4 regions of the Photobacterium sp. DNB22_13_2 genome follow, and region 3 is predicted to be linked to each of the others. Evidence: riboswitches for the same ligand, from Rfam matches in the RefSeq annotation. Region 3 holds a riboswitch; each other region holds the start of a gene.
The links. A riboswitch is a leader RNA that binds a small molecule or an ion and turns the genes downstream of it on or off. The one in region 3 is predicted to bind lysine.
Positions count from the first base shown of each region.

Region 1 (3,929 bases), 310 kb from region 3:
GCCGCCTTCACCGCCGATATCATCAGCATCACCGCAATAACCAACAGCGGCAGACCACCAACAATGGCTGCGGTCTGTAGGGTCGATAAGCCCCCCATGAACAGTAATACCGAAGGCATAAATGACAATGCAAAGGCCCAGAACAAGCGGTTCCAGCGCATTGGGTCTTCCGTCACATTGTTCTGTACCACCGATGCCAAGATATAAGAGATCGAGTCAAACGTAGTCGCTGTGAAAATTAAACACAATAGCGTGAATGCAGCAATAACAGCGGTGCTGTATGGCAGTTGCTCAAGGATTGAGAAAATGGCTTTGGTCGCCCCTTCACTGTTAAGGATACCAACGACATCCAGCGCGCCTGACAGCTGCAACGATAGACCGTAGTTACCCAAAATCATGAAGAACAAAAAGCAGCCCATCGACCCAAAGAAGATCGACCCCGTTACCATTTGCTTGATAGTACGGCCACGGGAGATCCGCGCAACAAACAAGCCCATGCTCGGTGCGAACACCAGCCACCACGCCCAGTAGAAAATGGTCCAGTCCTGTGGGAAATGGGTATTTTCAAAAGAGCCATAGCCGCCGAACGGTTCAGCCCATGTCGCCATTACAAAGAAGTTCGACAACATACGGCCCAGTGAATCAAGCCCGGTTTCCAGCATGAAAATGGTGGGACCAGAGATCAACACAAAGGCCAATAAGCCAAGCGCGCCCCAAAAGTTGATATTACTGAGGAACTTGATCCCTTTTTCCATCCCGGCGTAGGCCGAGTACGCAAAGATCGCAGTACAGAGCATCAACACAATAATCTGGGTCACAGTGTCTTTTGGTACGCCAAAGAGATAGTGAGCACCTTCGGTGATCAAGGGAGCGGCAAGGCCAAGCGTTGTCGCACCACCACCGAGAAGACCAAAGATAAACAGCACATCAATGACCTTGCCCAACCAGCCATAGCTGCGGGCTTCACCAATCACCGGCATCAACGCCGCCGATACTTTTAGCACTGGCTGCTTACGAACATAAAAGAAGTACGCAATCGGCAGGGCCGGTACTAAGTAGATAGACCAAGCAATCGGTCCCCAGTGAAACAAACCATAAGTTGCGGCCCAGCGAACCGCCTCTTCACTCCCCGGCTCAAGCTGGAACGGAGGGGCTTGGTAATAATAAGCCCACTCTATCGTTCCCCAGTACAGGATACTGGCACCGATACCACCACAGAACAGCATCGCTGCCCAGGAAGCCGTGGTAAATTCAGGCTTTTCATCAGGGTCCCCCAACTTGATTTGGCCAATGTCAGAAAAAACGATGTAAATCATAAAGAAAAATGCAGCGACACCGAGCGACAAATAAAGGAAACCGAGCTTGTCGGTCATAAAAGTTTTGGCGATGGCAATCCATTCGGCACCTTGCACTGGAAACAGCAGCAAGGGCACCACAACCGAGATCAACATACCCAACGCCCCGAAGAACGTCGGCTTGTCGATCAATTCAAAGTGTTTACGAGAAAACACGTGAGCTCCTTAAAATAAAATCCCATAGTGGGTAAGTGGGATAATCAAGAAAAGGGGGCAACTGTACAAACCAACATTCTAATGAACACGATGAAAAAAGCTGATTATTAGCTGACATAATTATTCAGCCGTATATAATGTTAGACTTATCACCAAAAACCAGTAGGATTAACGGTGATATTCCCTAAATCAGTAGAGGCGCGCTGCCTAAAAGTAACCGAGCAGAGGGTGATACCTGTGAAGCCGGAGAAAGGAGTCAGCGCCGAAGTGACTGCAGCTATCAACTCAGTCGCTGGGTCTGTGTCGAATAGGCATAGAACTGCCATAGTATTTACCTATGGAGCGCTACCTGAGGGGGTAACAAGTCATACCTATCTTCGTCTTAGTTACACTTCCTTTCGGTAGATCTCCACCTTTAAGTTGTAGGTGTGATGAGATCATGAACCTTGTAGATTTTTCGGACTCTCTATTGTCCGTTGTCCCTGCCATGCTGGCTGTTATCCTTGCCGTTACTACTAGGCGGGTTTTGCTTTCCCTTGGATCCGGTATCTTTGCCGGTGCCATGATGCTAAACCAATATTCACCATTAGAATCTTTGCAGTACTTGGTTGAAAAAGTCCTGGCGATTGTCTGGGTTGATGGCGCAATGAACGGTGACAACGTCAACATGATCATCTTCATGTTACTGCTTGGTGCGCTTATCAGCTTGATGAGTGTATCAGGTGCAACCCAAGCGTTCGCCGACTGGGCAGCGGTACGCTGTAAAGATCGCCGCAGTGCCAAGTCCCTAACCGGTTTGATGGTCTTCATCTTCTTTATTGATGACTTCTTCCACAGCCTGTCTGTGGGTGCCATCTGTCGCCCAGTCACCGACCGTTTCAATATCTCACGTGCCAAATTGGCCTACTTGCTTGATTCAACCGCAGCACCAGTGTGTGTGCTAATGCCGATCTCGTCATGGGGTGCCTATATCATCGCCCTAGTTGGCGGCATCATGATGGCTCACGGTGTGACGGATCAGAGCCCGATCTCGGCCTTTGTCGAGATGATGCCAATGAACCTGTATGCGGTATTCACTTTGGTCATGGTGCTGTGTGTTATTGCCTTCCAACTTGATATCGGCCCAATGCGCAAGCATGAGAAATGGGCACTGGAAGGCAAGCTATGGGATGAATCCAAGGGCAAACCTGCTGGTTTGGAGGTTGAAGTACCAGAATCAGCCAAAGGCGGCATGATCGACATGGTATTGCCTATCCTGACCCTGACGATGGCGACAGTCTTTTTCATGGTGCAATCGGGCGCAGATGTACTTGCTGCCAAAAGCGAAGCCTTCAGCGTAATTGGCTCATTCGAGAACACTGATGTGGGCTCCTCACTGGTATACGGTGCGATTTGTAGCCTAGTGGTTTCTATTACACTGGCTCTTCGCCTGAAGTTGGGTACGGACAGCTGGATGAAAGCGGCACCACAGGGTATTTCTGCTATGATGCCAGCGATCATCATCCTGTTCTTTGCTTGGACTATTGGTGCCGTTGTCCGTGACATGCAAACCGGTATTTACCTCGCTTCAATGTCAAACGGCAACCTGCCTGTTGAGCTGCTTCCAGCGGTTGTCTTCCTACTGTCTTGTGCAATGGCGTTTGCTACCGGCACCAGCTGGGGCACCTTCGGGATCATGTTACCGCTAGCCGGTGATATTGCTGCAGCCAGTGACATTGCACTACTGCTTCCTATGCTATCCGCTGTATTGGCTGGCGCAGTATTTGGGGATCACAGTTCGCCAATTTCAAGCACCAGTATCCTGTCGGCGACCGGTGCCGGCTGTCACCATATGGACCATGTTATGACCCAGCTACCGTACGCATGTTCGGTTGCTTTCGGTGCCCTACTGGGTTACCTCGCTATCGGTTACACTCATTCTGCTTGGGCGGGTGTTGCTGTAAGTGGTCTTTGGTTCCTGGCCTTCTGTGCCTTTGCGGTTCGCAAGAGCAAGCCTGTTATGGCTGCCGAGCCTGTAACAAGTTAAACCGTCAACGAATTTTAGGACGAGACGCTCATCCAAAAAGAGCAAGGCCATTTGATGGCCTTGCTCTTTTTTTATGACCATCCACCAGCTAGCTACTGGCTGTGCTTGATTTGCAGATCAGAAAAATAGGCATCATTCCCAGGCTGGGTAATCAATCCGATGACCCCTTTGTGCTCTGAGCCGTGGAACAAGCGCTCAACCACCAACACTTTTTCACCATCGATATAAAAAATCGCTTGGTTGTTATTTATTTCAGCCGTTAATTTAAACCACTGGCCGGGGCGTATCTTCGCAGCTGTTTCATACTGGCCCGGAGCGCTTTCTCTCAGCACATCCCCAGAATGGTCGGGATAAGAAAAATACTGAATCGTTAACTCTCGCTGCGCTTCATC
Region 1 covers NZ_JBNNXU010000005.1:341,297-345,225, reverse strand. The annotation lists gene ACVA58_RS10705 (BCCT family transporter) at 1-1,511, opposite strand, end outside; lysine riboswitch at 1,697-1,867, shown strand; gene ACVA58_RS10700 (Na+/H+ antiporter NhaC family protein) at 1,951-3,537, shown strand; gene ACVA58_RS10695 (family 16 glycoside hydrolase) at 3,630-3,929, opposite strand, start outside.
Region 1: linked by a shared signal. The riboswitch ahead of ACVA58_RS10700 (Na+/H+ antiporter NhaC family protein) and the one ahead of ACVA58_RS09400 (Na+/H+ antiporter NhaC family protein) in region 3 are both predicted to bind lysine.

Region 2 (3,929 bases), on a different contig from region 3:
ACTCTGCTTTTGATGGCATAACATTTGTCGAACGCGCAGTAAAAGCGGATAAAAATCAGCCAGAGCGTAAATTGACGCTGGATGAGTATATTCCTCGTGCGGTGCCGGCTTGGAAAGTAAAACAGGCGAATGAGCTTTATCGCCAGCATAAATCAGCGCTGGATAAAATTGGTCAGCAATATGGTGTACAGCCTCGCTTTATAGTTGCCTTATGGGGGGTCGAAAGTAATTTCGGTCGTCTGATGGGGAATTATAATGTGGTTGAGGCTTTATCGACCATGGCTTATGAAGGCCGCCGTGAAGCTTTTTTCCGCGGGCAGGTAATGGCGGCGCTGGAAATATTGGATGCGGGCCATATTAGCCCTGAAGAGATGAAAGGCTCTTGGGCGGGCGCGATGGGGCAACCTCAGTTTATGCCGACGTCATTTTTGTCTTATGCAGTTGATGGCAATAATGACGGAAAGATTGATATCTGGCAGACAGAGGCTGATGTTTTTGCCTCTGCCGCGAATTATTTAAAAAAAGCGGGCTGGGATGATCAATATACCTGGGGCCGACAAGTTTCATTACCCGCTTCTATCGATGCTTCGCTGATGGGGGTTGAAAAGAGCAAAGCCAAAAGCTTAACGGATTGGCAACGATTAGGCGTTCGTCGCTTTAATGGTCAGGCACTACCGAGTGTTGATATTGAAGCGTGGCTTATTCAACCGGATGATAAACATGGTCGAGCCTACTTAATCTACGGTAATTACCAATCTTTACTTAAGTGGAACCGGTCACACTATTTCGCTTTGGCGGTAAGTCATTTAGCCGATCAAATCAGGTAATGTCATAATATGACAAATAAGCCAGACCAAAAGGTCTGGCTTTTTATGCTTTGAGGCAAGTGAAGATTCATCCTATAACCTGTGATGATGGTTTAAAACCAACGGTTAATTATTAGCTATCCTATGGCTTTCAAACTAATCGTGTTGTTATCACATGCTTGAGTTTGCATTTTTAACATATAAATCATGCGCTTACATTGTTTTATGGTGATTTTTCACAGGTAATAAAAAACCCGACAAAAGTCGGGTTTTTATAGATGTTCGTAGGTAATTTGATTTATTAGATTTCAAATTCTTCTAGAGACTTACCATCATCAAGTGCTTTTTTCAGAGCGCTTGGTGTACGGCCTTGGCCAGTCCAAGTCTTCTCATCACCGTTTTCATCGATGAAGCGGTATTTAGCTGGACGCTGTGCGCGTTTCGCTTTTGGTGCTTTATTAAGAGTTGCTAGAAGCTCTTCTGGGTCAATACCGTCAGCAAGAAGCATTTCACGGTACTGAGCTAGTTTTTCTGTACGTTCTTTTTCTTTAGCGACTTCTTCAGCTTCAGACTCTTCACGCTCAGTAACAACAGTTTGAAGTTTTTCTAGCGCTTCCTGTAGTTGTTCAAGAGAATATTCACGAGAAAGAGCGCGAAGGCTGCGAAGGTTAAGTAGCGCTTTCATTGCATCAGACATTTTTTATTTCCTGTAGGCCTAAAACTATAAATTAATAATAGCAGTGACAATTCAATAATTGCAATAATAATACTTTTAATACGGCGATGCCAATTAAAAAATGAAGGGTATATTTATTTTTTTGCAATTTACTGGGTTCATTTCTCATTTGTAATAGAATGTAATGGTCGAGATGAGTAAATATTCTTATCCACAATCAACACAGACGGTTAAATAATTGCCATCAATTTCATATGTGTTAAGTATAAAAAAGCGCTTTCAACTGTCTGATTATTGTCCTTTGTGGCAAGACTATTCACTATTTGTGTCATTTTTTTCACGTTAACTGGTTGCATTTGAATGTCTATTCCGTAGAATTGACCAGACCTAGACTAAGGGTAGAGGCGCATCGTCTATTAGTAGTAAATCGTAGGGTGATACCGATGAGGATTTACGAAAGGAGCCGTTGCCGAAGTAAGCTCGGACTATCAAGCCAGCTTGCTGGGGTTGTCACCGAATAGGGGCAACACTGCCATAGTATATAATTACATTAACTATGGAGCGCTACTGTGGAGTCGGATTAGGGGTAGTACCCTTCCTTATGCTCTTCTATACACGACAAGATGTCGTGTAAAACAGTAGATCTCCAACCAGGATCGGTTGTAGTCGAGATCATGAATATTGTAGATTTTTCCCATTCCGCCATATCATTGTTGCCACCTTTGGTTGCATTGGGCTTGGCAATCCTTACACGACGCGTTTTAGTTTCTTTGGGTGTAGGTGTCCTTCTGGGCGCATTCCTGCTGACTGATTTCTCTGTCGGCGGCACCGCAAGCTATATTGGTACCACGGTTAAAGGGCTGTTTATTGAAGACGGCGCCATTAACAGCTGGAACATGAGTATCGTCGCCTTCCTTATTTTGCTGGGTATGACCACAGCATTGCTGACACTTTCTGGCGGTACCCGTGCATTTGCAGAATGGGCACAAACCAAAATTAAGAGTAAGCGTGGCGCTAAACTGCTGGCTGCTTTCTTGGGGGTGTTTATTTTTGTTGATGACTACTTCAACAGCTTGGCTGTCGGTTCGATCTCGCGCCCAGTGACAGATCGCTTTTATGTGTCCCGTGCCAAATTAGCATATATCCTTGATTCAACAGCAGCACCAATGTGTGTACTAATGCCTGCTTCTAGCTGGGGTGCCTACATTATTACCTTGATTGGCGGTATTTTGGCATCACATGGTGTGACGGAATATACTCCGCTGGGTGCATTCGTACAGTTGGCACCAATGAATTTCTATGCAGTTTTTGCATTGCTGATGGTCTTCGTGGTGGCTTGGTTCCAAATTGATGTTGGCCCAATGAAAAAGCACGAACTGGAAGCCAGTCACTGCCGCGGCTTTGACGAGGGCGATAGTGACAGCCGTGCCAAAGATCTGAATGACGAACTTGAAATCGAAGAAAGCAAAAATGGTCGTGTTGCTGATCTTATTATGCCGATCGTGACCCTGATTGTGGCGACGTTCTTCTTTATGATCTTTACCGGTTACCAAGCTCTGGCTGCTGATGGTCTCGCATTTAGCGTGCTGGGTGCTTTTGAGAACACAGATGTAGGCATGTCTCTGGTATACGGTGGTTTGGTCGGTTTTATTGCTGCGCTAATTCCTGTAATCCGCCAACGCATTCCGATGGCTGACGTGTCTTCTACGTTATGGATCGGTGCTAAGTCGATGTTCGGAGCGATTTTGATCTTGCTGTTTGCATGGAGCATCGGCAACGTGATCAGCGATATGGCAACAGGCAAATACCTGTCGACGATGGTGGAAGGTAATATTAGTCCAATGTTGCTACCAGCTATCTTGTTCTTGCTGGCTGGCGTGATGGCGTTCTCAACCGGTACTTCATGGGGTACATTCGGTATTATGCTGCCAATCGCGGGTGATCTGGCTGCCGCGACGGATATCATGCTGATGCTTCCAATGCTAGGTGCAGTATTGGCGGGTTCGGTATTTGGTGACCACTGTTCGCCTATCTCTGACACCACGATTCTGTCGTCAACGGGTGCACGCTGCCACCACATCGATCACGTATCAACTCAGCTACCTTACGCATTGTCGATGGCCGTAGTATCAACCATCGGTTTCTTGGTGCTTGGCTTCACAAGCTCTCTGGCTGTGTCGTTCATGACGGCAACCATTGCTTTCATCGTCGCTTGTGCCTGCCTATCGTGGCTATCTCGCCGTCCTCAGGAAGCAGCGGCTAACGCTTAAGACTGACGGTTGAATATGAAAAAAGCCTGTATTTGATACAGGCTTTTTTTATTTCAGTCAGATGAGAGATTTTCCGATATCCAGTTACAAAGAAGTTGAGCTTGCTCCTTTCAATCTGAAAGGCTTTTCTGTAGCATCTCGGCTGTTTTTTCACGCACCAATCGTATTATTAGGGAA
Region 2 covers NZ_JBNNXU010000001.1:588,011-591,939, reverse strand. The annotation lists gene ACVA58_RS02520 (lytic murein transglycosylase) at 1-827, shown strand, start outside; gene ACVA58_RS02515 (H-NS family histone-like protein) at 1,108-1,503, opposite strand; lysine riboswitch at 1,874-2,057, shown strand; gene ACVA58_RS02510 (Na+/H+ antiporter NhaC family protein) at 2,157-3,752, shown strand.
Region 2: linked by a shared signal. The riboswitch ahead of ACVA58_RS02510 (Na+/H+ antiporter NhaC family protein) and the one ahead of ACVA58_RS09400 (Na+/H+ antiporter NhaC family protein) in region 3 are both predicted to bind lysine.

Region 3 (3,929 bases):
TGGGGCGTTATTCCGCTAATACTGGGTGGTGGTGAATTAGAATACTGGCCTTTGATCCGAGAGTTGCTTATTCAGGGAACAGAACCCATCTCAGAGACATATTGGGGAGGGCTGGACGCACTGACTTGGTTGATATCACGTTGGAGCAACATTATCTTGAGAAAATCAAAAACTGGTATCTGGATGATGGCTGGTATGGGGACGGTGATGTAGGCCGTTGACCATAGAGCGGATTGCACCAGCTTTTACCAGCTTTATATCGATCAGTTAGCGCGCGCATTGGCTAGCATCATTAATCTTATTGACCCTGATATGATAGTGATTGGTGGGGGGCTATCAAAACAAAGCCGCATTTTTGATGATTTACCAAACGTTTTGTCGAGTTATGTATTCGGAGGTAAATGCAACACGCCGGTGTTACCCGCTAAATTGGGTGATGACTGCGGGATATACGGTGCAGTGAAGGTTGGTAGCCAAGCTAGTTAAAGCCGTTTTGGCATTATTGACCTTGGTTTAGGAAAAAAAATTCATTTTTTTAAAAATAATGCTGTACATAAAGCGCCCAGCTGTTAATATCCCTCTCGTTCTTTAGAACAAAGAGTTATTCAATGCAACATCAAGTACAAGTTAAACCTTTAGCTACTTATACGTTATCGTACTGTATCTCACTGTTTCCCTTAGATTGAACGTAACATTAAATAATTCACTAACCTATCATATCGCATATTGCGATTAGTTTATTAATGAATTTATAAGGGGCAGTCCATGTCTAAGTCAACTGGTATCGTTAAGTGGTTCAACGAAGAGAAAGGTTTCGGTTTCATCACTCAAGAAAACGGCGGTGCTGATGTATTCGTACACTTCCGCGCTATCGCTTCTGAAGGCTTCAAGACTCTTGCTGAAGGTCAAAAGGTTTCTTTTGACGTAGAACAAGGTCAAAAAGGCCCACAAGCTGCAAACGTTGTAGCTCTGTAAGTCGAAACTTACTTTGTGATAAAATGCTGGCTTAGGCCGGCATTTTTTATATCTGTCATATGTGATCTGTTTTTATCTTCTCTTTCTCTTTCTCTTTCTCTTTACCTCCTGCTTTCTCTTAGTTGCGTAAATATGCAATCACCGCTTGTTCTAAATCATCTCTAGTCATACCTCTGTTCAAACCTAGTTAAACATTCATCTCTCGACTCTCAATTGGCCCTGATCTCTAATTATCACAATGGTGGGAATTTTGAACGCTGTGGTGGTTTACCCTGCAGCCTGATGATTTTCTAGTATATGATGATGTTAAATTAATGTTTTAAAAAATAAATTTCGTGATCTTTATCACGTTGTGTGGTCAATTCAGTTTGGTTTGGCCAGATTTGTGTTTTATTCAATGTAGAGCGAGAAATTATTCAGTCTCGCTTGTTAGTAGAGGCGCATTGCCTAACAGTAGTTTAGTGAAGGTCGACAACCAGAGAAGCTAAACGAAAGGAGCCAATGCCGAAGCAGTAGAGGATGTCAGCCATACTGCTGGGGTTGTTCTTAATAGGAACAGCACTGTCATCCAGGCCCGTCTGGATGGGGAGCTACAGCAATTTTGTCATCGAACAGGTAAGTTCGCCTACCGATTTCGTACAGCCTTTGTCTGCTCGCGTGTTCCTATACGCCCCTCCTCTGAATCCCAAGTCATTTTGGGTAATAAATACCTTGTTGTTTTTTAGGAGAAGTCTACGAATGGCTGATTACGGATTGTTGTCCATCGTACCCGCGGTGTTGGCATTGATACTCGCCTTTACCACTCGGCATGTTGTTTTGGCTCTGGGAGTTGCAGTGATCAGTGGCATGCTGATCTTAACCAAGGGTCACCCGGTCGATACTGCGCTGATGTTCCTGTCTGATGGGCCGTTTACTCAGCTCGCTTCGGGCAGCAACGCACAGATCATTATTGTTATTACTATCATTTCAGGTTTCATTTATCTGGTTGAACAAAGTGGCGGTATGGCGGCGTTTTCGTCCATGGCTACCCGTTATGTGTCATCGCCATTGAAAGCCCAGTTAGCTACTTGGGCAACCGGGATCGGTATCTTTTTTACTGATTCAGGCAATTCGTTGATCCTTGGCCCAATGTTCGCGCCAATCTACCAGAAGCTCAAATTGAGCAAAGAAAAGTTGGCGTTCATTATTGATTCGACATCATCACCGGTGTGTGTGCTGATCCCGATCATCAGCTGGGGGGTCTATTCGCAAGGGTTGATTGAAAATGCCTTCGATAATATGGGCCAACCGGTCGATGGTTTCACGACCTTCTTGCAGGTGATCCCTTATCAGCTATATGCCTTGCTAGCACTGTTCAGTGTGCCTGTGTATGCAGTGCTGAAAAAAGATTGGGGCCCGATGGCTGAAGCGGAGTATCAAGCTCGCCAACAAGCGGTGGTGAGTGAAGCATCAACAGAGCAAGATCCGCAGGTTAAATCTGGCCGAATTTCACTGATAGTCTTGCCCCTGACGGTACTGTTTAGCTCGCTGATTGCCTTGTTTACCTACAACTATCATCTGCACGGTACCATTAATGGCCCGGTGATCCGTACATCATTGGGAACCAGCTATCTGATTGCCTCGGTAACGGCAATTGGCTACTACGCCTACACCAAAACTATGACCGCCTCGACAGCCTTCAATACTTTTGTATCGGGAATGCAGCGGATCATGCTAATTTTGATTATCTTGCTATTGGCATGGACCTTGGGTGATATCTGTAAGTCTCTGGGAACCGGAGATTATATTAGTCAGGTGATGAATGACCGTCTGCCGGTATTTTTGTTGCCAGCGATGATCTTCATTATCGGCAGCTTTATCTCGGTTGCGACAGGTTCGTCATGGGGCACCTTTGCTATTTTGATCCCTATTGCCGTACCGGTTGCCAGTGCATTGGGTGCCGATCCGCTGATTTGTATCGGTGCCGCATTGAGTGGCGGCATGCTGGGTGATCATTCTTCACCTATTTCGGATACGACGATTTTAAGTTCGATGTCTACCGGATGTGATCACGTTTCCCATGTCCGTACCCAGTTCCCGTATGCCATTTTGACCGGAGTGACCGCCAGTATTGGCTTTATGGTCGCCGAGATCACCCGTAGTCCGTACACCATTCTGTTGGCGGCATTATTGCAAATTGCTTTGATTGTTTTGATGGTGCGCCGTCAGGCTTCAGTAAGCCCTGTTACCGCTTAAGAAGCGGTTGCTTAAAAACATCTGTTTATAAAGGATTGATGATGAACACACTATTTTGGCTAAGAGATGAAGTAAAAGTTGGTGAACATAGAACGGCACTAACACCAACAGGAGCCAAATCATTGATTGATGCTGGTGCGCAAGTGATTGTGGAGCGCAGCACAACGCGTATTTTTCCCGACCAAGCCTATGTTGATGTCGGTTGTGAACTGGCTGATGGGCATAGTTGGACCGAAGCGCCGGATCACGCTTTTATCCTTGGCTTGAAAGAATTGGCAGAAGCCGATTTTGCCCTCAAGCATCAGCACATTTATTTTGCCCATGCCTTTAAGGGGCAGGATGAAGCGGTACAGATCCTGTCGCGTTACAATGCTGGTGGCGGCCAGATCCTTGATTTGGAGTTCCTGCAAGATGAGCTTGGTAAGCGTGTCTGTGCCTTCGGTTACTGGGCGGGTTATGTCGGCGCGGCAATTGGCTTGTCTGGTTATATCCATCATTTACAGTGTAAAGATGTGTTTGGTGCGGTGAGTAGCTACCCGGATCGAGAGCATTATCTAGCGGCATTGGGTGAGCAGGTTGCTACCTTATCTGAGAGACCTAAAGTGTTGGTTATCGGTCAGTTTGGTCGTTGTGGCCGTGGCGCTTTGGATTTGTTTGCTGAGTTGGGTATTGACGCTGACGGTTGGGATATTGAGGAAACGAAAGCCGGTGGTCCATTC
Region 3 covers NZ_JBNNXU010000005.1:33,354-37,282, reverse strand. The annotation lists partial or broken gene ACVA58_RS09410 (ROK family protein) at 250-486, shown strand; gene cspE (transcription antiterminator/RNA stability regulator CspE) at 766-975, shown strand; lysine riboswitch at 1,401-1,576, shown strand; gene ACVA58_RS09400 (Na+/H+ antiporter NhaC family protein) at 1,714-3,210, shown strand; gene ACVA58_RS09395 (saccharopine dehydrogenase) at 3,249-3,929, shown strand, end outside.

Region 4 (3,929 bases), on a different contig from region 3:
TTGAACAGAATTACAGTCATCCGGTGGTCTACGTGAACAACGCGTCTCGTGCTGTTGGGGTCTGTACCTCCCTGTTATCTGATGAGCGGCGCCCGGCCTTTGTCGAGAAACTGGATGCTGACTATGTCAGGGTGCGTGATCAGCATAGCCGCAAGCGGCCCAAGACCAAGCCTGTTTCCCTAGAAGTGGCGCGCGCAAATCGCGTGGCGATTGATTGGGATAGCTACACGCCTCCGGCACCTCTTAAACCGGGTGTCCAGGTTTTTGAAAACTTTGATGTCGCTATCCTGCGTCAATATATCGATTGGACACCGTTCTTTATGACCTGGTCGTTGATGGGGAAATACCCGGCCATATTTGATCATGAGGAAGTGGGTGAGGAAGCTCGTCGTCTGTTTGAAGATGCCAATGACTTACTCGATCGTGTTGAACAGGAAGGCTTGATGGAAGCCCGCGGTATGTGTGCGATGTTCCCGGCCAATAGTGTGGGCGATGATATCGAAGTGTATACCGACGAATCTCGCACTAAGGTTGCCAAGGTACTGCATAACCTGCGCCAGCAGACTGAGAAGCCGAAAGGCTTTAATTACTGCCTGTCTGATTACATTGCACCGAAAGAGAGCGGTAAAGCGGATTGGATTGGCGCCTTTGCAGTAACGGGTGGGATTGGTGAGCGTGAGTTGGCCGATGCTTATAAAGCGGCAGGTGATGACTATAACGCGATTATGATCCAGGCGGTTGCCGATCGCTTGGCTGAAGCTTTTGCCGAATATCTGCATGAGCAGGTGCGTAAGGATATTTGGGGATATTCGCAGGATGAGGATTTGTCCAATGATGATCTGATCCGTGAGAAATACCAGGGAATCCGACCGGCTCCGGGTTATCCGGCCTGTCCGGAGCATACCGAAAAGGGTAGCTTGTGGGAGTTATTGAAGGTCGAAGAGACGATCGATATGTCACTGACAACCAGCTACGCCATGTGGCCAGGAGCGTCGGTATCGGGTTGGTATTTCTCCCACCCCGATTCACGCTACTTTGCGATCGCCCAGATCCAGAATGATCAACGTGACAGCTATGCTGATCGTAAAGGCTGGGATCTTATCGAGGCCGAAAAATGGCTGGGCCCGAACTTGAATAACTAGTTCTAGTTAATAGCCTCGCCTCGTTCTGAGCGGGTCACCAAAGACAAAAAAGGCGCTCACTGGGCGCCTTTTTCTTATCTTCTATTCCGATATCGATTATTCGAACAGGCCGTGATGCAATACCTTGACTACTTCGCGCGACTCTTCGGTTTTGACCAGGAAACACAGGTTGTGGGTGCTGGCGCCAAAACAGATCATGCGTGGACTGTATTGCTCCAGTCGGCTAAACACTTGGGTTGCAGCCCCTGGTGCTTCGCCTAGCTCGTTACCGATCAATGCGACTAAGCAAAGATCTTGCTCGACTTCCACACTACACAGCTTACTCAGTTGCTCCATCGCAGCGGCTGGCAGGCTTGGTGCACCACCACCGGTATCGGTTTGATCCAGAGTTAATGAAACACTGACTTCCGAGGTCGTGATCAAGTCGACTGAGATTTTGTGTTCGGCCAAAATACGGAAAACTTCAGATAGAAATCCGTAAGCATGGAACATGTTTAGGCTGGTCAGGGTGACCATGGTCTGATTGCAGCGCAATGCCAGAGCTCTGAATTTTGGTGGCTCGCTGACTTGCTGACGGATCCAGGTGCCACCTTGTTCAGGGGCTTTGGATGAACCGATGAAGACAGGGATCTGCTGGCGGACCGCTGGTAGCAAGGTCGATGGATGGAGGATCTTCGCTCCAAAATTGGCCATTTCAGATGCTTCGCTAAAGCTAATCTCACTGATCGGTTTGGCATTGGCAGTGATACGCGGGTCAGTAGAGTACATGCCCGGTACATCGGTCCATATCTCTAGGGTTTCCGCACTGATAGCCTCGGCAACCAAAGCAGCACTGTAATCGCTGCCACCACGGCCTAATGTGGTGGTTTCGCCTTCGCGGCTTGAGCCGATGAAGCCTTGGGAAACGATAATGGTATCGCCAGCTAGCAGTGGCTGCAGCTGCGAATCTGCAAGTTCGCGGATAGTTTCGATGTGCGGAATAGCTTTGCCGTATTGGCTGTCGGTACGCATCACAGAGCGAATATCGAAACGCTGGGCTGGAGCCCCCATTTCGTTGAGAATTTGGCTAAACAGGTGGGTCGACAACAACTCGCCATGGGCAACCAAGTGATCGGTCAATTTGGTCGAAGGGGTATCGGCGGCCTGCTGTGCGAGACTTGCCACGGTATTGATTAATTGTTCTATGTGGTCAGCAACGGCTTCAGGGTTGGCCAATTTGTCGATAATGTTTTGGTGTATCGATTTTAACTGCTGTAGCCGTTGGGAGCGCTGCTCGTTATCGGCAATTCCATTTGCAAGTTCAACTAACAGGTTGGTGACACCGGAACAGGCACTGATCAACACTACTTTGGCTGCAGGGTTATCCTTGATGATCGTGGCACTTCGGCTCATGGCGGCATGATCGGCTACGCTAGTACCGCCAAATTTCGCTACGGTTATCGGTGGAGGAACAGTAAAGTTATTTTCGACAAAGCTCACAACGAGTCTCCCAGTAATAAAAAGTCAAAACGCAATTCACAGGGGGCTCGGGATGGTAGTCCCGACAAAAAAGTCAGGAGAGCAAAAAGGTAAGATGTAAACCGGTACACAACCAGAAGCTCCCCATCTATTCATTACCATGGTGAATAGATGACAGCCAGAAGGATTCAACCTTCGTAGCCGATACTCCATGCCCCCTGTCATGTCGTATCTCGGCGTTACTCCCCCTCTCAAGACTGCTTCGGGGTGGGGCCCCGCAATCTAGATACCTGGGTAACGCTCCTCTTCTGTCTTCACCTGAGAAAACCTTTTCTCAGGATGAACAAAAAACGATCTATATTGAACCGGATTTCCTAGTCGGTTGTCAATTGTATAGAAATAAAATATGCATAAAAATTGCAAAAAATTGTCACAAAATTCACGGGGAGTGGTGTGCTACAAGGGGGTGTGATTTGGTATAAGCATAATTAGCCTAATACTGATATAGTCAATCAGTACCTTACAATAACGAGTTAAATGCCACGCTTACCGCCAGGGAGGAAAATAAAAATGACAATAGGTAGTTTCTATCCACCACAGCGTACCCTTATGGGACCCGGCCCATCGGATATTTACCCGCAGGTGCTACAAGCTCTGAGCCGTCCAACCATTGGTCACCTCGACCCATTATTTATCGGAATGATGGATGAGCTCAAGCAACTACTGCAATATGCTTTCCAGACTCAAAATACCTTTACCATAGCGGTTTCTGCGCCAGGTAGTGCCGGTATGGAAGCCTGCTTTGTCAATTTGGTTGAGCCGGGTGACAAGGTGATTGTCTGCCGCAATGGCGTCTTTGGTGATCGGATGCGTGAGAATGTCGAGCGCTGCGGTGGGGTTGCTGTCATGGTCGATAACAACTGGGGAGAGCCGGTAGACCCTGCCTTGGTTGCTCAAACGCTCGATAGCCACCCAGATGCCAAAATAGTGGCCTTTGTTCATGCCGAGACCTCAACTGGCGCGCTGAGCGATGCACAGGCGATTGCCAAGTTGGCTCGCGAGCATGACTGCCTGACGATTGTCGATGCCGTGACATCGCTCGGTGGCGTGCCCTTGCTGGTGGATGAATGGCAACTCGATGCGGTGTATTCCGGTAGCCAGAAGTGCCTGTCTTGTGTTCCGGGCTTGTCACCACTGACGTTTTCTGAAAAAGCGGTCGCTAAAATCCAGAGCCGCCAGGCACCGGTCCAAAGCTGGTTTTTGGATCAGAGCTTGGTACTGGGTTACTGGAGTGGTGAAGGTAAACGAAGCTATCACCATACCGCACCA
Region 4 covers NZ_JBNNXU010000013.1:5,590-9,518, forward strand. The annotation lists gene metH (methionine synthase) at 1-1,142, shown strand, start outside; gene lysC (lysine-sensitive aspartokinase 3) at 1,239-2,621, opposite strand; lysine riboswitch at 2,730-2,916, opposite strand; gene ACVA58_RS17840 (pyridoxal-phosphate-dependent aminotransferase family protein) at 3,171-3,929, shown strand, end outside.
Region 4: linked by a shared signal. The riboswitch ahead of lysC (lysine-sensitive aspartokinase 3) and the one ahead of ACVA58_RS09400 (Na+/H+ antiporter NhaC family protein) in region 3 are both predicted to bind lysine.